DNA from 2 places in the Drancourtella sp. An12 genome. Region 1 is predicted to be linked to the other one. Evidence: a T-box and tRNA genes for the amino acid it is inferred to sense, from the RefSeq annotation. Region 1 holds a T-box; the other holds one or more tRNA genes.

Region 1 (10,007 bases):
CCCTTTCCGTTGTTTCCTTTCCGGTTTTTCACGACACCGCCTTCCCGGGATGTCCGCCGGAACAAAAAGAGGATGATGCACACTGTGCACCATCCTCTTTTGTAGTATCGGATCTTTTATCCGGCTGTTATTCTCCTGTATTTCCCGAACCGGCTGCATTCAGGCTCTCAAGAGCCGACTGCGCCTCCTCCGCCAGAGATGTACCGGAGAACTGCTCCGTTACTTTCTGATAATAGTTCTTTGCATTTTCCATGTCGCCTGTCTCCTCATAAGCCTGAGCAAGAAGATACATGGCGTTTCCATCGTCATAAGTCTCGTCCATCCTGACAACTTTCGACAGATTCTCGATTGCCGCCTCGTAGTTTTCCACATCCGAGTTGGCCACTCCCCGGTTGTACTGTCTCCGGCAGGCTGACGGGTAAATGCTCTCTGTCAGTTCTGTAAACTGTTCTTTTCCCAGATCTCCAAGAGAATCCTGATTGATGGCCAGAAGCTCATCCGCCAGGTTTTCATTCGACTCCGAGCCGTTGCGGTATTTGGTCTGAATATCCATCAGAGACTCGTAGCTGCTCTTTGTGGACTCCGCGGTCTCTTTTGCCGTCTGTGCCTCATCACTCTGGGTCCGGTAGCTTTCCAGCTCCTTTTCCAGGGCGCTGATCTCAGACTCCTGGGAAGCGATCTGGTCGCTTGCCTCCACAATGCTTTCATTCATCTGTCTTGCCTGGGACTCATTGACCGCCGGCATAATCAGAAACCACATCACTGCCGCTCCGACCACAAGGCCGATGACAATATTGGCAATCGTAAACGCCATTCCTTTTTCCCGTTCTTTTGTTTCCACCGGCTGGATGATTGTTTCATTGCCGAGTTTATAGCTTACGGTCTGCTGTTCCTTCACATCCTTCTGTCCGGACGTACGTTTTCTGTGCATCCGGTTCAGCTCGTAAATATAGTTCAGCGTGATCGGATCTGTCGTATCCAGTTTCTGTGCTTTTCTGAGCACCTGTCTTGCCTTAGCATACTGCTCCGTGTGCAGATACAACAGTGCCAGAAGCTGATATGCTTTCAGAAAATCAGGGTGTTCGGTTACGATCTTTTTCAGCTGGATGACAGCCAGATCTTCCCCTCCCTGTCTGCAGTACTGCAGGCACTGGTTGTACTTCTTCGCAGTCTGATCGACTGCTTCCAGATCCCCCCTGGAAGATTTGAATTCATCGATATAGTCGGATGCGATATTGTCAGCAGGAACCAGCTTCAGGCTCACTGTCCAGACAACAAGCGCACGCGTCACATCTCCTCTGCCATAATAGACAAGTCCCAGAAGATTCCTTGCATCCTTATTATATTTATCAAATTGAATACTTTTTTTCAGTGAGTTTTCTGCTCCTGTCAGGTCCCGTATTTTCGCTTTTCTCAATCCATCATTATACCAGTACAGGGACCGGTACCTCAGTTCTCCTCTGATATCCATTTATATCTCCCCGTTCTGTTATCTCGTTGTTTCCAAGATATCTTTTAAAAGATCCGACAGATCCGTCAGATCCTCACTCAAGGCCTCTTCTTCGATCTCGTCTACTTCCAGGCTTGGCTGAAATTTCTTCAGTTCTTCTTCAAAATTTAACATCTGGCTGCCTCCCTTAGTAATGTTTCCATTTCTCCTACAAGGTACAGGGAACCAAAACAGTATACCTGATCCTGTTCCCGTTTGCAGGCAGTGACATAGCTGCACGCCTCTTTTACCGTATCTTTGACTACCACGCGGCTGTCCGTCCATTGAGCAAAATCCTTCTGAAGCTCTCCGGGATTTACTCCCCGCTCATCCGGAATCTTTGTTACAACAATCAAATCTGCCGGAATTTCACGGCAGACAAAACGGATCATTTCATGATAGTCCTTTTCCTTCACCGCGGAAAACAATACGATCAGCTTTCCATCCGGACTGCGAAATTTCTCCTGCATCCGGATACTTTTCGCAAGCGCTCTGACAGCCGGCATATTGTGTGCACCGTCCAGTACGATCCCCGGAAGCGCTTCCTCCATCCTTCCCTTCCAGGACGTCGTCTCCAGAATCTTCCTCCACGATGCCGTCGGCTCTTTGACCAGACGCTTCATTGCCTCCAGCGCGAGCACTGCATTCATCGGCTGATACGATGCTGTCGTCGGCAGTTTCCACATTGCAGTATCATCATACCGATTTGACGTTGAAAATTCAAGATCCTTTCCCGTAATTTTCATGATTTTGAACGCATTTTCCGAGATTTCTCTACATTCCGCGCCGGCATTTTCCGCCGTTTTTTTCAGGACACCAAGTGCCTTTTCATCTGTCGCGTCACAGATCAGCGGCACACCCGGTTTGATGATTCCCGCTTTTTCCGCAGCAATCTTTTCGATCGTATCTCCCAGAATCTCCGTATGATCCATTCCGATGGACGTGATCACGGTCAGGACCGGATGTTCAATGCTGTTTGTCGCATCCAGTCTTCCTCCGAGACCGGTCTCCAGAATGATATATTCCGCCTCTTCTTCGTCAAAGAATTTCATCGCCATTCCGAATAAAAACTCAAAATAAGTCGGGTGGCCAAGTCCTTCTTTTTCCATCTCTCCGGCGGCTTTTCGAACTTCCTCAAATATCCGGACAAATTGTTCTTCGGATATCATTTCTTCGCCGATACGGATCCGCTCCCGGATCGTAACAAGATGAGGGGAAGTAAACAGTCCCGTCTTCTTCCCCTCTCCGGTCAGAAGCGCCTGCAGATATCTGCACACGCTTCCTTTCCCGTTGGTCCCTGCCACATGGATGATCTTTTTCTCGCGCTGGGGCATACCCAGATACGATAAAAATACTCTCGTATGGTCCAGGGAATGTTTTTTTGCAAACATCTGAAGCCTGTCAATATAGTTTACCGCTTCTTCATAATTCATCATATTATTCCTCATCACTTGTGCCTTCAAACGCTTCTACCCAGTTCTTTGCCGGCTCATCCTGTTCCTCTTCCGGAGCCAAGGTGAGCGTTCCGTTCTGGTAGACATATTTCTGAGAGGTGGCAAATACCGTACTGCTGGATCCCATCTGGATCACAGTGATAATATCTCCGTCCTCCAAAGCACAGTCATTTAACACCACATGGGTATTATTGAGGAACTTACTGTCCTGCTGTTCCCCGTTGACAAAGATCTTGCTGTTCCGCGTCATATTTTCTCCGTACAGACTGTAGGAATTTTCCTCTCCAGGCTGCGGCACAATATTATTCAACGTCACATCCTTGACACCCATTCTCATATGTCCTTCCGTAATCGGCGGGTCGCCATCGTACACATACTGTTCTCCGTAGAGAATGTCATACTGCAGAAGTTCCAGATCTTTCAGATAATCCTCGGTCTGTCTTCTCTGCTGATGATAGTTGAACACCGTTCCCGAATGGATTCCCAGACGTTCAAACACATCTGCCATAATCTGGTAGGACGGTATGTTTCTGTCCTCTTTCTCAAGTCCGATGTTGTCCCAGATCACGTAATTGGTATTATAGAGATACCTGCTCTTCAGATCCTTCGCTTCCAGTCCCATGGTCGGAAGATGGTCCCCGTAAAATACGATGACGCTCGGCTCATCTCTTTTTTCCACCTCTTCCACAAGGTGCCGGGCGAACTGATCCATTTCATAGATCTGGTTTACATAGTATTCCCATGCATTCTGCTTCTCCTGGTCTTCCATTCCGGAAACGGTAATCTCCGGATTCTCAATCACTTTCTCTGTCGGATAATCACCATGCCCCTGCACACTGATAGTAAAGACAAAATCCTGCTGTTCATCCGAATCCAGTGCGTCCATGATGTGTTCCACAAGAATATCATCCTTTGACCAGTTATTCGGTGTAGTCTGAAGGATATTCATAAATTCCTTGCTCGTAAACGTATCAAATCCGGTATTATTGTACACCCGCGCACGGCTGTAGAAGTTTCCACCGTTATTGTGTATTCCGTGAGTCCCGTATCCGAGAGCAGAAAGCGCTGTTGCCGCACTTTCGCAGACTTCCGTCTTTAATTTTGTCTTAAATGGATACTCGCCCGGTCCGAAATACCGCATGTTCATTCCGGTCAATACCTCAAACTCTGTATTTGCAGTTCCCGCACCGACAGACGGTACCTTGAAGTATCCGGTCGAATACTCATTAAACAATGACCTCAGGAACGGAATCGGGTCCTTGGAGAGCTGGTAGAATTCCACCTCCGTCGGATCAAAGAAGGATTCCAGCTGCACAAAAATAATATTTGGCATCTCGCCTTCTTTCAGACTTGTTTCACTCTTTGTCAAAGTTCCGTCCTTGTTAATCTCATCGATCGTCTCTTCACTGTATCCGTTCGGTTTATCAATTCCCGTGTTGAACAGACTGGCAGAAAAGCAGTACGGAAGTCCATAATCTTCATATGCAAAAGCAATATTTCCAAAATAAGTCGATACCACACGATGGTCAACCGCAAGATTTGTCAAAACCACATATGCTCCGCAGCAGATCCCGACACCGGCCAGCGCGAGCCACCTGTGCATCTTCCCCTGATACTGTCCGCCCCGGCGCCACATAGCGATCACCCATATGATCACCGCAACAACACCGACTGCCATAATGATCAGCTCATAGACAGCAAAATAATTGGTAAACAGGGACAGTCCTTCGGTCAGTGCCTTCAGGTCCTGTGCATTAAACGGCGTGACCCTCTTTAAAAGCATCGCTCCGTTTACAACTCCAAGCATCAGCCAGAATACACTGATCAAAATCCGAACAAACACCCTCCGCCGGAACAGATACACAATCGAAAAGGTCACAAAAATCATAAACGCATTGTAAAGAAATACAAGCGGCGTTTCCACCATATAATTCCATGCCGCGAAAACAGAATGGCGTGAAATACTTTCAATGATCAGGTTGATGACCATTGCCCAAACCGCGTGAAGCGGAAGGGAAAAAATATTCATCCACTTGTACACCGGCGCCATCTTTCTGGAAAAAGCGCTGTTTTTGCGTTCTTCCAGAATCCGCTGCCGGCGTTCTTTTCTTTTTTTCAAATTGTTCTTAATATCCTCTCTGCTCAGGTGACGCAGTCTCTCTATTTTTCCTTTGATATCCGGTTTCTTAAAATGGATTTTCTTCATGATTTCCCCTTGTCTGCTATTTCATGATCGATGCAAGACGTTCCTGAACCTGTTCCATCATCTGTGTATATTTTTCCAGCTTGGCCCGCTCTTCATTGACCTTTGCCTCCGGCGCCTTACTCATGAATTTCTCATTGTTCAGCATGCCGTTTACACGGGCAAGTTCTTTTTTCAGCTTTTCTTCTTCTTTTAAGAGACGTTCCTTCTCCTGTTCAAAATCAATCAGATCCTCAAGCGGCATATACACTGCTCCATCCGGAACTACAATAGAAACCGCATCCTCAGAGATTCCCTCTTTCGTTCCCTGAATGATGAGATCGCTTGCATTCATCAATGGTTTCACTGATTCTTTTAATGTTTCAAACCCCTCACAAAGTGTCTCATTCTCACAAACAATAAATACTTTTGCCTTCCGGCTGTTTGGCACGTTCATCTCAGCACGTGCATTTCTTACACCCCTTACAATATCCTTGACATGATCAACGATATTTTCTTCCTCCGGGAAGTTCAGTGCTTCATCGTATTCCGGCCAGTCAGACATCATCAGAGATTCTTCTGACGGAACAAGGGCACTGTAGATTTCTTCTGTCACAAACGGCATGTACGGATGCAGAAGTTTAAGTGCGTCCGCAAGAACCGTTTTCAAGGTCCAAAGCGCTGCATTGGCTGCCTTATAATTTTCATCGGAATGGTAAATACGGTATTTTGCCATCTCGATGTACCAGTCACAGAATTCATCCCAGATAAAGTCGTATACTTTCTGTACTGCAATTCCCAGTTCAAATTTATCCATGTTTTCCGTCACATCTTTGATCAGACGGTTTGCTCTGGAAAGGATCCACCTGTCAGCTGCTGTAAGATCCTGGGCATCCGGACGGCTGATCACTTTATCTTCCATATTCATCAGGATAAACCTGGAAGCGTTCCATACTTTGTTTGCAAAGTTACGGTTTGCTTCTACTTTTTCTTTATAGAAACGCATATCGTTTCCAGGCGCGTTTCCTGTCACCACCGTAAGACGGAGCGCATCAGCACCGTACTCGTCGATGATTTCCAGCGGATCGATCCCGTTTCCAAGCGACTTGCTCATCTTTCTTCCCTGGTCATCCCGGATCAGGCCGTGGAAGAATACCGTGTGGAACGGGCATTTTCCGGTCTGCTCAAATCCTGAGAATACCATACGGATTACCCAGAAGAAGATGATGTCATATCCGGTTACAAGGACATCTGTCGGATAGAAGTAATCCAGCTCCTCTGTCTGATCCGGCCATCCAAGTGTGGAGAACGGCCACAGTGCGGAGGAGAACCAGGTATCCAGTGTATCCTCATCCTGTGTAAAGTGCGTGCATCCGCATTTCGGGCATACGGCCGGAGCTCCGCCTCTTTGTACAATCATTTCGCCGCATTCGTCGCAGTAGTATGCCGGAATCCGGTGTCCCCACCAGATCTGTCTGGAAATACACCAGTCACGGATATTGTTCAGCCACTGCAGATATATTTTGTTCATACGCTCCGGAATCAGCTTTAATTCTCCTGTCTCCAGCGCTTTGATGGCCGGCTTTGCAAGCTCTTCCATCTTGACAAACCACTGCTGCTTGATTAACGGCTCGACCGTCTGCTTACATCTCTCGTGTACACCTACATTATGTGCATAATCTTCCACTTTTACCAGATATCCCTGGTCTTTCAGATCCTGCACGATCGCTTCTCTTGCTTCGTAGCGTCCCATGCCTGCGTACTTGCCGCCGTTTTCATTGATCGTCGCATCATCATTCATGATGTTGATCTCTTCCAGGCCGTGTCTCTTTCCGATCTCGAAGTCGTTCGGGTCATGTGCCGGAGTCACTTTCATGGCACCGGTTCCGAATTCCTTGTCTACATAGGCATCCGCAATGATCGGGATTTCCTTATTTACAAGCGGCAGAAGCGCTTTCTTTCCAATAATATCGGTATAACGTTCATCTTCCGGATTTACTACAATCGCAGTATCTCCAAGCATCGTCTCCGGACGTGTCGTCGCGATCACAAGGCTTCTGTCCGTGCCTACGATCGGATAACGGATGTGCCAGAAATGTCCTGCCTGTTCCTCATGCTCTACTTCCGCATCAGAAAGGGAAGTCTGGCATACCGGACACCAGTTGATGATCCGGGAACCTTTGTAGATATATCCTTTTTCATAAAGGCGTACGAACACTTCCTCTACAGCCCTGCTGCATCCTTCGTCCATCGTGAACCGCTCTCTGTCCCAGTCACAGGATACGCCAAGTTTCTTTAACTGGGATTCAATCGTCCCTGCATACTCCTCTTTCCACTCCCAGACACGATCCAGAAAGCCTTCTCTTCCAAACTCCCTCTTGTCGATGCCCTCTTCTTTTAACTGATTCGTCACCTTAACTTCGGTGGAGATCGCCGCATGGTCCGTACCCGGAATCCAGAGGGCATTGTATCCTTGCATTCTCTTATAACGGATCAGGATATCCTGAAGCGTATTGTCCAGGGCATGTCCCATGTGCAGCTTTCCTGTGATATTCGGCGGCGGCATCACCGTCGTAAACGGCTTTCTGCTCCTGTCTACTTCTGCGTGAAAATACTTATTCTCACACCATTTTTCATAAAGCTTCGGTTCAATCTCCTTCGGATTGTACGTTTTGTCCAACTGTCTGCTCATCATTACCTCCTCATTTCAAGCGTTCCTGTGAATAACAAAACGCCCTTTACATATGTAAAGGGCGTCAAAACGCGGTACCACCTTTTTTATACACCTGTCCTCTCTGACAGATGTATATCTCTTCGTTCTATAACGGGAACTACTCCGGGATCTCCTACTGTCCTTTCTCTCAATCGGACACATTCAGACATCCGGCTCCAAAGCTACCTTCCACAACTCCTTCTTGTAATCACCTTCCAGCCAGCGGGTAATTCTCTCTGTCAAGGGCAGGTGTGTACTCCTCTTTATCAACACCTTTAAATATGAAACTATGATAATCATAGTCATCAGCCCCCGGTTTGTCAAGGAGTTCATGGAATTTTCATGGAATCTTAAGGTTCTAGGCCTCTCCCTTCAGAAACTCTTTCAATTCTTCGACCGAGTCAAAAATCATATCCGCTCCGGCCGCCTCCAGCTCCTTCCGGCTTCCGAATCCGTAGAGGACTCCGGCTGAGGCAAGTCCGAATGTCCTGGCGCCAAGGATGTCATGTTCCCTGTCCCCCACCATGATAACCGATGGATCTCCCGTTTTTTTTCCGCACGTTTCCAGCGCATAGGCAATGACATCTTCTTTTGTCAGCCTGCTCTCATCCATAGTCGCCCCGCAGATGTAAGTGAAGTATGACTCAATCCCGGCATCTCCGGCAATGATTCCGGCATAATGTTCCGGCTTGGAGGTGGCCATGACAATGCGGAGGCCTGCTTCTTTGAGCTCCCTCAGCATGGTTTCCACCCCGTCGTACAGACGGTACTCATACACACCTTTTGTTCCGAAATTTTCCCTGTAATATTCCACCGCTTTTCTTGCCTCTGTTTCACTCAGCCCGGTGTATTTCTGGAACGAAGTGAGAAGCGGAGGCCCGATAAACGGAAGCAGTTCCTTTCGTTCCTTTTCAATTCCAAATTTTTTCAGAGCGTAGACTACTGAATTGATTATTCCCGGCTCCGAATCGATGAGCGTTCCGTCCAGATCCAGAAAGACGGTGTCAAATCCTGGTATTCCCATGTTCTTCCTCCTGTTTTCGTTTCAGTGCATTAAGCATTTCCTTGTCCTGAGCGCTGACCCGTCTCGACTCTCTGCATTTCTGGATCGCCTTGTTGTGGGTCCAGATATCCAGCTTCTTTTCTTTCAGAAGTCCAAGTACTTTTTCCGGGTACTTCACATATGCGGTTGCCACGCCCCAGGCGATCCCCATCCGGACATAATAGTCTTCTGACCTGATATCCGCATACCGGCGCAGTACTTCATCTATATACCGGTCATTCAGAAAATGGTCCATCAGTGCGATTACACCAAACCGGAGCTCAAATTCCCGGCTGCTGTTCAGCCATTTTTCCAGATAGGAAAACCAGAATTCCGAATCCTTTTCCATCCATTTATACGTGGAAGTGCTGCAATCACAGTCCGCCCAGGACAGAACTCCCGGTACCCAGATATCGAGCATGGCCGCATGTTCTTCTCTGGATGCTTTTCTGTATCCGGAAGCCATCCCAAAGAGCATGTGCTCTTCCTGATAGACGCAGCTCCCATGATCCCGGAGCATTTCATCAAGCCATCCGCCCTCCGGCTCTTTTGCCGCTTCTTTTGCAAGTTCCCGAAGCTTCGGTATCCGGATGCCAAGCGTCGGCATGGACGGTGCATTTAAAATCCGGTCGTTGAATTCCTTATAGGCTTCATCGGACAGCGTCTTCAATCTGTCCCGCATTAGTTCCCGTTTTCCCATACTCTTTTACTTATCCTCTCTGAATCCCGCGAACAGGATATCGTGATTAATCATTCTGTAGAATCGTTTTTTGATTTCCTCATAATCTTTTGCCGGCTGCGCCATCAGCCACATGAGTTTTGTAATCGTAGCCTCCAGTGTCATGTCATAGGCTTCCAGAAGATCAAAATCCTGCTTTACCTTTTTTCCGACCTCGTAGACTGTCATATTGCTTCCTTCACTTACAACCTGTGTCGTCATGACAATCAGTTTTCCTTCTTTTTTCCACTTCTTCATTCCCTCATAGACTTCCGCAGTAATGCTGTCCGGAAGTCCGCCTACGCCAAAGCTCTCGATCACGACACAGTCATACTGTTCCAGAATCTGAGTCAGCACGCCGCTTCGCATGCCCGGAACCAGTTTCAGCACATAAACACTATCTTTCATG
Region 2 (10,007 bases), on a different contig from region 1:
GAAGGAATTCACTGGTCGTACTTTTCCGGTCCAGCATCAGGATCGGTTGATCCAAAAGTTCCTGGTAGGAAAGTTTCTTCCCTTTCAGGTGGGAGAAGGAATCATTGGCGACAAAGACGTCCCGGAACGTTTTGATCTTTTTGACGGTAGAAAGCTGGTTGATATAATTGTTAGGGTAATTGATAAAAATCAGATCCACCTGTCCGTTTTCCAGAAGATCCACGCATTTGATGGACGTCTGGTTTGTCACCTTGATGTGAGAACTTGGAAAACTCCTGTGAAAACGCTCTAGATACGGTACGAGAAAGTAGCGGCAGATGGTATCACTTGCCCCGATCCGGATCTGACCGCCTGTGGAGGCGGATTCCAGAAGCTGGTTTTCTCCTCTTTTGATCAGATTCATGGCCGGTTCCACATGGCGCAGAAGGATCTCCCCTTCCGGAGTGAGCTGGACTTTCTTTGTACTCCGGATAAACAGGACCTGATCCAGTTTCTTTTCCAGAGCCTTGATTGACTGGCTGACTGCGGACTGGGAAATGTAAAGCTGCTTGGATGCTTCGGAGAAGCTTAAACTTGACGCAACATAGTAAAAAACTTTATATAATTCATAGTTGATATCCATCATAAGTCCTCCTTATAAATTCTAGTTTTATTATAAGGAAAGAATGGAAAAAAAACAAGGCACAAAAGTTTTGCTGGAAGGACAGGCCGACAGCATATATAATAGGAAAAGAAGACAGACAGAAAGGAACGGCGATAAGAATGAAGACAAAAAAAGTGCTACACGGATTTCTGGCAGCAGCGGCAGCGGTTTCGCTGATTCTGATTTTACTGCTGAGTGCTTTCGAGATCGCAGCATACAGTGATTTTGGTTTTTACCAGAAAGAATATGAAAAGTATGAAATTCAGGAGACACTCCCGATGGAGATGGACGACATCATGGATGTTACGGAAAAGATGATGTCCTACTTACGAGGAGACCGGGAGGAGCTTTCCGTCATGACTACGATTGATGGGGAGCGTCAGGACTTTTTCAATGAACAGGACCGGTTCCATATGGGAGAGGTCCGGGATCTGTTTCTTGGAGGGTTTGCCCTCAGAAGATATGCGGCGGTTATACTGGCTGCGGCGGTAGTGCTTCTGCTCGTTTTGAAGGCGGATCTCAAACGGATTCTGCCGAAGGCTTATGAGATCACGGTCGGGGTATTTCTGGCGCTGGTTGCGGCTCTTGGAATTGCGATTGCCGTGAACTTTGACCGGTGCTTTGTCATTTTCCATGAGCTGTTTTTCGACAATGATCTGTGGATGTTTGACCCGGCCACGGATTATATGATCCGGATGCTTCCGGAAGGATTTTTCTTCGATATGACACTGCGGATCGGGGGATTTTTTGTTGCTTTTCTGATTTTCTTTGAATTGATCTGTATTGGACTTCGGATCTGGAGGAAGAAAAAAGAAAATTAGGACAACTTATAAGTAAATTTAAATATATTAATTATACTTATCAAGAAAAGTATGATACACTAGGGTCAGAATCGAATAATCTTGTAAAAAGAAGAATGGAGGAAATTCATGAGCGGTGTAAGACGTGTATATGCAGAGAAAAAGCAGGATTTTGCCGTACAGGCGAAAGCATTAAAACACGAGATCAAAAGCTACCTGGGGATTTGCGGCGTGACCAATGTCCGTGTGCTGATCCGCTATGATATTGAAAATCTGTCAGACGAGACATTTGAGAGAGCGTGCAACGGTGTGTTCGCGGAGCCGCCGGTAGATACCTTATATAAAGAGACTTTCCCGATGAAAGAGGACGAGCGGGCATTTTCCGTAGAGTACCTGCCGGGACAGTTTGACCAGAGAGCGGATTCTGCTGTACAGTGCGTACAGTTTATCCGTGAGGATGAAAAGCCGGTAATCAAGACGGCGACAACTTACGTAATCGAAGGAAGCGTAAGCGACGAGGAGTTTGCGGCAATCAAGGCGCACTGCATCAACCCGGTGGATTCCAGAGAAACCGGAATGGACAAGCCGGAAACACTGGTGACACAGTTTGAGGAGCCTGCAGACGTCCTGATTTTTGACGGCTTCCAGGACATGGAAGACGGAAGCTTAAAAGAGCTTTATGATTCCCTTGGCCTTGCCATGACATTTAAGGATTTCCTTCATATTCAGAATTATTTCCGGACAGAGGAGAAGCGTGATCCGTCCATGACAGAGATCCGTGTGCTGGATACATACTGGTCTGATCACTGCCGTCATACGACATTCTCCACTGAGCTTACCAATGTAACTTTCGGAGAGGGAGACTACCGTGAACCTCTGGAAGAGACATACCGGGAATATTTACAGACACACAGTGAAATTTTCAAAGGCAGAGAGGACAAGTTTGTCTGCCTGATGGACCTTGCCCTGATGGCAATGCGGAAGCTGAAAAAAGAAGGAAAGCTTCAGGATCAGGAGGAGTCCGATGAGATCAATGCGTGCAGTATCGTAGTGCCGATCGAAGTGGACGGAAAGGAAGAAGAGTGGCTTGTCAACTTTAAGAACGAGACACACAATCATCCGACCGAGATCGAGCCGTTTGGAGGCGCTGCAACCTGCCTTGGCGGAGCCATCCGTGACCCACTGTCCGGCCGTACTTATGTTTACCAGGCAATGCGTGTGACAGGAGCGGCAGATCCGACCGTTTCTGTGAAAGATACGATGAAAGGAAAGCTCCCTCAGAAGAAGCTTGTCAGAGAGGCTGCCCATGGATACAGCTCCTACGGCAACCAGATTGGACTTGCGACAGGTATGGTTAAAGAGATTTACCACCCGGACTACGTGGCAAAACGTATGGAGATCGGTGCTGTTCTCGGGGCTGCTCCGAGACGTGCGGTTATCCGTGAGACATCCGATCCGGGCGATATCATCATTCTGCTCGGCGGACGGACAGGAAGAGACGGATGCGGCGGTGCAACCGGTTCTTCCAAAGTACATACAGAGGCATCCATCGAGACCTGTGGCGCGGAAGTTCAGAAAGGAAATGCGCCGACAGAGCGTAAGATTCAGAGAATGTTCCGCAGAGAAGAAGTCAGCCGTCTCATCAAGAAGTGTAATGACTTTGGCGCAGGCGGAGTTTCCGTTGCGATCGGAGAGCTGGCAGATGGTCTGAGAGTGGATCTTGACAAAGTGCCGAAAAAATACGCAGGACTTGATGGAACAGAGATCGCTATTTCCGAGTCCCAGGAACGTATGGCTGTTGTAGTAGATCCAAAAGATGTCGCACAGTTTTTAGAGTATGCCAAAGAGGAGAACCTGGAGGCGGTGGAAGTGGCAGTTGTCACAGAAGAACCTCGTCTTGTACTCTCCTGGAGAGGCAAAGAGATTGTCAACATTTCCCGTGCATTCCTCGATACAAACGGAGCACATCAGGAGACAGAAGTCTTTGTTGAGATTCCGTCAAAAGACGGCAACATGCTGGAAGAACGCAAGGATGTTCCGGATGTGAAGGAAGCATGGCTTGATACATTAAAAGACCTCAACGTATGTTCCCAGAAAGGACTTGTGGAGATGTTTGACGGTTCCATCGGAGCAGGATCTGTCTTCATGCCGCACGGCGGAAAATACCAGATGACAGAGACCCAGACCATGGTAGCCAAACTTCCGGTACTGAAAGGGGCATGTGATACGGTATCCATGATGAGCTTTGGATTTGACCCGTATCTTTCAAGCTGGAGCCCGTATCACGGAGCAGTTTATGCAGTGACCGAGTCCATCGCAAAGATCGTAGCTTCCGGCGGAGACTACCGGAAAATCCGCTTCACATTCCAGGAGTATTTCCGCAGAATGACAGAAGATCCGAAACGCTGGAGTCAGCCGTTTGCGGCACTCCTTGGTGCATACAGCGCACAGATCGGATACGGACTTCCATCCATCGGAGGAAAGGACAGTATGTCCGGAACCTTCCAGGATATCGATGTACCTCCGACACTGGTTTCCTTTGCTGTGGACATTGCGAAGGTTGGAGACATTATTACACCGGAACTCAAAGCAGCAGGCAATAAGCTTGTATGGCTTCGGATTGAGAAAGATCAGTACAGCCTCCCGGTTTACAGCCAGATAATGGATCAGTACGGCAAGTTCCGCGAGGATATTCAGAATGGAAACATTGTTTCCGCGTACGCTCTGGACCGCCACGGTATTGCTGCGGCTGTCAGCAAGATGGCATTCGGAAACGGCATGGGTGTCAAGATTGAGCATAATGTAGACCCGAGAGATTTCTTTGCTCCGGGATTTGGAGATATTATCGCAGAAGTACCGGCAGATAAAGTCGGAAAACTTGCGATTACATATACAGTGATCGGTGAAGTGACAGATAACGGTACCTTCTCTTATGGAAATACGGAAATTACACTTGCAGAAGCAGAGTCAGCATGGAAAGCACCTCTGGAAAAGGTATTTGCAACCGTTTCAGGTGAAGAATCAGCACCGGAGTCCGTATATGTGGCGCCGGCAGATCCGGAAGCACGTATCACGGAAGACGGATGCTACGATACAAAGAAAGTTCACATCTGCTCCCACAAGATTGCGCAGCCGACTGTCTTTATTCCGGTATTCCCGGGAACAAACTGCGAGTACGACAGTGCAAAGGCATTTGAGCGCGCAGGTGCTAAGGTGATTACAAAGGTATTCCGGAATCTGGATGCGGCAGATATCCGCGATTCTGTAGCTGAGTTTGAAAAGGCAATCGGACAGTCTCAGATTATTATGTTCCCGGGCGGATTCTCCGCAGGAGATGAGCCGGACGGATCTGCGAAGTTCTTTGCGACTGCATTCCAGAACGCAAAGATGAAAGAAGCAGTAGAGAAGCTCTTAAATGAAAGAGACGGTCTTGCGCTTGGTATCTGTAACGGATTCCAGACACTGATCAAACTGGGCCTTGTTCCGCACGGCAAGATTGTCGGACAGACAGAAGACGCGCCGACATTGACATACAATACCATTGGACGTCATATTTCCAAGATGGTTTACACAAAAGTAGTTACAAACAAGTCCCCATGGCTTCAGATGGCAGAGCTTGGCGGAGTTTATACAAACCCGGCTTCCCACGGGGAGGGACGTTTTGTTGCAAATGAAGAATGGCTTAATACCCTCTTTGCAAACGGACAGGTAGCGACACAGTACTGCGATCTGGACGGAAATGTAACGATGGACGAGGAATGGAATGTTAACGGTTCCTACCGCGCGATCGAAGGTATCACAAGCCCGGACGGACGTGTACTTGGCAAGATGGCACATTCCGAGCGTAGAGCGGATGGTGTGGCAATCAATATTTACGGCGAACAGGATATGAAGATCTTTGAATCCGGCGTCGCATATTTCAAATAGGGCATATAATTGATAGAGAAAGAGGACAGATCAGAGCAGGATTTGTCCTCTTTCCGTTTCCCTTGAGTATTTGACAGAAGAAAACACGATGATTATAATGTAAGCGTAAAATTGCTTAATGGTTTTATTAAGGGAGGGACAGATATGCCGTCCAGTAAGATCGGAAAATATATTTCTATTCTAAACCGTCAGTCACAGAAGTATCTGCACCATCTGGTGGAGCAGTACGGGATCGGCTATTCCAGCTATTATTTTGTCATGTATATTGGGGCCAATCCAAAGTGCAGCCAGAGAGAGATGTGCGATTCCATGGCCATGGATCAGGCAATGGCGACGAGAGAGATGCGCCGCCTCGAGAAAAGTGGATATATAATCAGGGAAAAACGTCCGGGAAATGCAAAAACATACGAAATTTCGCTTTCAGAAAGCGGAGAAAAACTGTATCTGAAGCTGAAAGACAAGTTGACGGAATGGTGGGGAGAACTGCTGGCCGAGAGCGAAATCGATCCGGAGCCGTTTTCCGAACAGCTGCGAATACTGGCAAAAGCTGCCCATGAGAAGGCCGCGGGAATGGAAAATCAGGAAAAACGAACCAAAAAGACAAGGTAAAAAATTCTTGACAATGACATGAAAATGCTTTACAGTGTTAAAGAAGAAAAGCGATGTATGTTTATGCAGACTTTTTTAGGAAAAGAAGTAGGAGGAAGATGTTATGTCATACGTAGATGAAGTGATTGACCTTGTAGTAAAGAAAAACCCAAACGAACCGGAATTTCACCAGGCTGTCAAAGAAGTTCTGGAATCTCTCCGTGTCGTGATTGAGGCAAATGAAGATAAATACAGAAAAGAAGCGCTTCTGGAAAGACTGACAGAGCCAGAAAGACAGCTGCTCTTCCGTGTGCCGTGGGTAGACGACAACGGACAGGTACATGTCAATAAGGCATACCGGGTACAGTTCAACAGCGCAATCGGACCATACAAAGGAGGACTCAGACTCCATCCGTCTGTAAATTTAAGCATTATCAAATTCCTTGGATTTGAGCAGATTTTCAAAAACTCCCTGACAGGTCTTCCAATCGGCGGAGGAAAAGGCGGATCTGACTTTGATCCAAAAGGAAAATCCGACAGAGAGATCATGGCATTCTGTCAGAGCTTCATGACAGAGCTGTGCAAATACATTGGAGCAGACACAGACGTGCCGGCCGGAGACATCGGAACAGGGGCAAGAGAGATCGGCTACATGTTCGGACAGTACAAGAGAATCCGCGGCGTATTTGAAGGCGTGCTCACAGGAAAGGGTCTGACATATGGAGGATCCCTTGTTCGTACAGAAGCAACAGGATACGGACTGCTTTACTTCACGGAAGAAATGTTAAAACTCGCAGGCAAAGACATGAAAGATAAAGTCATTGCCATCTCCGGAGCAGGAAATGTTGCGATCTATGCAGCAGAAAAAGCAGTACAGATGGGTGCAAAAGTCGTGACCATGAGCGATTCTACCGGATGGATCTACGATCCGGAAGGCTTTGATCTGGATGCAGTGAAAGAGATCAAAGAAGTAAAACGTGCAAGACTGACCGAGTACAAGACATACCGTCCGAACTCCGAATACCATGAAGGTGCAGGCGTATGGTCCGTAAAATGCGACATCGCACTTCCTTGCGCAACACAGAACGAACTGCACCTTGAAGATGCAAAACAGCTTGTGGCAAACGGATGTATCGCAGTTGCAGAAGGAGCAAACATGCCGACTACAATGGAAGCAACAGAATACTTACAGGCAAACGGCGTGCTCTTCGCACCTGGAAAAGCATCCAATGCCGGCGGTGTTGCAACATCCGCACTGGAGATGTCACAGAACAGCGAGCGTTTGAGCTGGTCTTTTGAAGAAGTTGATGCGAAACTGAAAAACATCATGGTAAACATCTGCCACAACGCAGCAGACGCAGCAAAGAGATACGGATGCGAAGGCAACTATGTTGTAGGAGCAAACATTGCCGGATTTGAAAAAGTAGCAGCCGCAATGGAAGCTCAGGGAATTGTTTAAAAATTTCCGCAAAATAAAGACGCAGATTCATTGAGATCCTGCTATAACAGTCTGAAACGGAAAAAGCCGCAAAGACCACCAAAAAAAGTGAAAAAATCTATGTCAAAAAAGATAAAAAAAGTGTTGACATTTATCAGATGTTAATAGTATAATAATCAAGCGGGTTGCGAAAGCGACCCGCGATATATGGGATCTTAGCTCAGCTGGGAGAGCATCTGCCTTACAAGCAGAGGGTCATAGGTTCGAGCCCTATAGGTCCCATTTCGTAAGAAATTACGAACATATGGCGGGATAGCTCAGTTGGCTAGAGCATACGGTTCATACCCGTAGTGTCGCTGGTTCGAATCCAGTTCCCGCTATTCATATGGGATCTTAGCTCAGCTGGGAGAGCATCTGCCTTACAAGCAGAGGGTCATAGGTTCGAGCCCTATAGGTCCCATTTCTTATGAAAATTACAAAACATATGGCGGGATAGCTCAGTTGGCTAGAGCATACGGTTCATACCCGTAGTGTCGCTGGTTCGAATCCAGTTCCCGCTACTACAAATTCATAAGTACAAAAAAGAGACGAAAGTCTCTTTTTTTGTTGTGTTTTACTTTCGGCGGGGACGTGTTCCGATACACAGGTACACGACGTAAATGACAAAAAAACCCCCGAAACCCACATAAAATAAGGCAAAACTCAAATTGTCAGATTTTTTCCATCGGGGACAGGTTCCGATACACCGGAACACGTCCCTGATAATTTGGCAATAATTCTAAATAATTCTTAATATTTCTGGAATATGGTTTTTTACGTTGTATCTGGCAGACTTTTTAGATATAATATTGAAAAAATCGAACGAAAAGGGGAAGGATATGGAATTACGTTTAAATAATGTGAAGAAATCTTTTGGCAGCAAGGTGGTTTTGCATGATTGTTCCTTTGTGTTTGAAAAGGGAAAGATTTATGGGCTTCTTGGGCGTAATGGAGCTGGTAAGACGACGTTGTTTAATTGCCTGAGTGATGAGATTCAGCCGGATTCAGGGGCTGCTATGCTCTGGGACGGAGAAAACGAGCGGGAGATAATGCCGGATGAGATTGGATATGTGTTTTCGGTGCCGGTGCTTCCGGATTTTTTGACGGGTGAAGAGTTTGTGCGGTTTTTTATGGATATTAACAGGGACAGGATTGAGCCGGGGACGAGTGCGGAAGCGTATTTTGATCTGGTGCAGATTGACCAGGAGGACAGGAAGAAGCTGATCAAGGGATATTCTCATGGAATGAAGAATAAGCTTCAGATGATTTGTTTTATGATCTCAAGGCCGCCGGTGATTCTTCTGGATGAGCCGCTGACTTCACTGGATGTAGTTGTTGCGCTGGAGATGAAGCGTCTTCTGCGCAGTATGCAGAAGGATCATGTGATCATTTTCTCTACGCATATTCTGCAGCTTGCGACGGATCTCTGTGATGAGATCGTCATTTTAAGTGACGGGAGACTCAGGCAGATCGACCATGAGATGTTGAAGCAGAAGGATTTTGAAGAACAGATCATTGAATTATTGAAGGATGAGGAAAGCCATGGTTAGAACATTACAGCAGATTATTATGTTAAAAGCAACAATTGTGACGAATACGTTCCTGTATTATCTGAAGAGACTGTGGGTGATCGGGAAGCATGTTCCGGACAGTGTGTATGGGAATCGGGAACTGAAGATGGTGCTTGCGGTGTTGTTTACAATTCTTGGTCAGGTTTTCAGTCTGGCGGGGAAGGCGCTTTACATATTTCTTTTTGCTGTCCTTCCGGCACTTTTTGCTGGTACGGCGGAAAGTGGAGTGAGATTTGACAGTCTGGTTCAGATCCTGTTCTTTTTGTCCTGTATCATGGGACCGCTTCAGGATAGTGTGGTCTTTAAAGTAACGAAAGAGAAATTTACCGCGATACGGTACATGAAAATGGATGTGGAAAAGTATACAAAGGTATATCTTCTTTACTGTTATATCCCGTTCGCATTGTATTTTCTGATTTGCATCATGACAGCTTCCTGGTTTACGGGAGGAAGTATTGCAGACGGTATATGTCTCTGGATTGTCATTGTGATGATGCGTGCTGCGGGCGAGGCGTTTCAGGTATGGCTGTATGACCGGAAAGGGATTGTGTTCTCCAGAAAAACCGGATGGGTATGGACAATTATTTTTCTGTCCGTTGCCGGTGCATATACTGTGTTCGTGCCGTGGGGACCATTTTTGACTGCAGAGAGACTGTTTCATCCTGCTTTACTTGTTCTGATTTGTATTGTGGGTGTGATTTCGGCGTGGTATATTCTGTCAGGATACCGTTGTTACCGCCGGAAACTCCACAGGACGGTAGAAGAGCAATGGCTGTTTTCTTCCATTGTCAATCAATCCACTCAGGCGGCAAATGAGAAGTCTGTGGGAATTCGGGAGCAGGATCTGCATGCAGACAGCAGAAAGATGGCGGGAGTGGAAAAGCTTCACGGCTATGAATACTTTAATGCTTTGTTTTTCCTGAGGCACAGGAGGCAGATTCTAAGACCGGTGTACTATCGTCTGGCGGCAGTCGTGGGCTTTTTTATCGCAGGTGTAATGT

Evidence for each region. A T-box is a leader RNA that pairs with one kind of tRNA and senses whether it is charged. The one in region 1 lies ahead of B5E64_RS06530 (valine--tRNA ligase), so its partner is inferred to be a tRNA-Val.
Region 2: it has a tRNA-Val gene. The T-box ahead of B5E64_RS06530 (valine--tRNA ligase) is inferred to sense a tRNA for this amino acid. The anticodon was not compared.

The regions. Positions count from the first base shown of each region.
Region 1 is NZ_NFLO01000004.1:209,053-219,059, forward strand. It holds gene B5E64_RS06515 (tetratricopeptide repeat protein) at 128-1,471, opposite strand; gene B5E64_RS18630 (hypothetical protein) at 1,490-1,624, opposite strand; gene B5E64_RS06520 (folylpolyglutamate synthase/dihydrofolate synthase family protein) at 1,618-2,925, opposite strand; gene B5E64_RS06525 (LTA synthase family protein) at 2,927-5,149, opposite strand; gene B5E64_RS06530 (valine--tRNA ligase) at 5,166-7,817, opposite strand; T-box leader at 7,872-8,117, opposite strand; gene B5E64_RS06535 (HAD hydrolase-like protein) at 8,197-8,862, opposite strand; gene B5E64_RS06540 (DNA alkylation repair protein) at 8,843-9,562, opposite strand; gene B5E64_RS06545 (asparaginase) at 9,587-10,007, opposite strand, start outside.
Region 2 is NZ_NFLO01000003.1:118,951-128,957, reverse strand. It holds gene B5E64_RS04685 (LysR family transcriptional regulator) at 1-622, opposite strand, end outside; gene B5E64_RS04680 (TIGR01906 family membrane protein) at 763-1,464, shown strand; gene B5E64_RS04675 (phosphoribosylformylglycinamidine synthase) at 1,573-5,370, shown strand; gene B5E64_RS04670 (MarR family winged helix-turn-helix transcriptional regulator) at 5,515-5,979, shown strand; gene gdhA (NADP-specific glutamate dehydrogenase) at 6,083-7,417, shown strand; tRNA gene B5E64_RS04660 (tRNA-Val) at 7,606-7,678, shown strand; tRNA gene B5E64_RS04655 (tRNA-Met) at 7,703-7,776, shown strand; tRNA gene B5E64_RS04650 (tRNA-Val) at 7,784-7,856, shown strand; tRNA gene B5E64_RS04645 (tRNA-Met) at 7,883-7,956, shown strand; gene B5E64_RS04640 (ABC transporter ATP-binding protein) at 8,275-8,985, shown strand; gene B5E64_RS04635 (hypothetical protein) at 8,978-10,007, shown strand, end outside.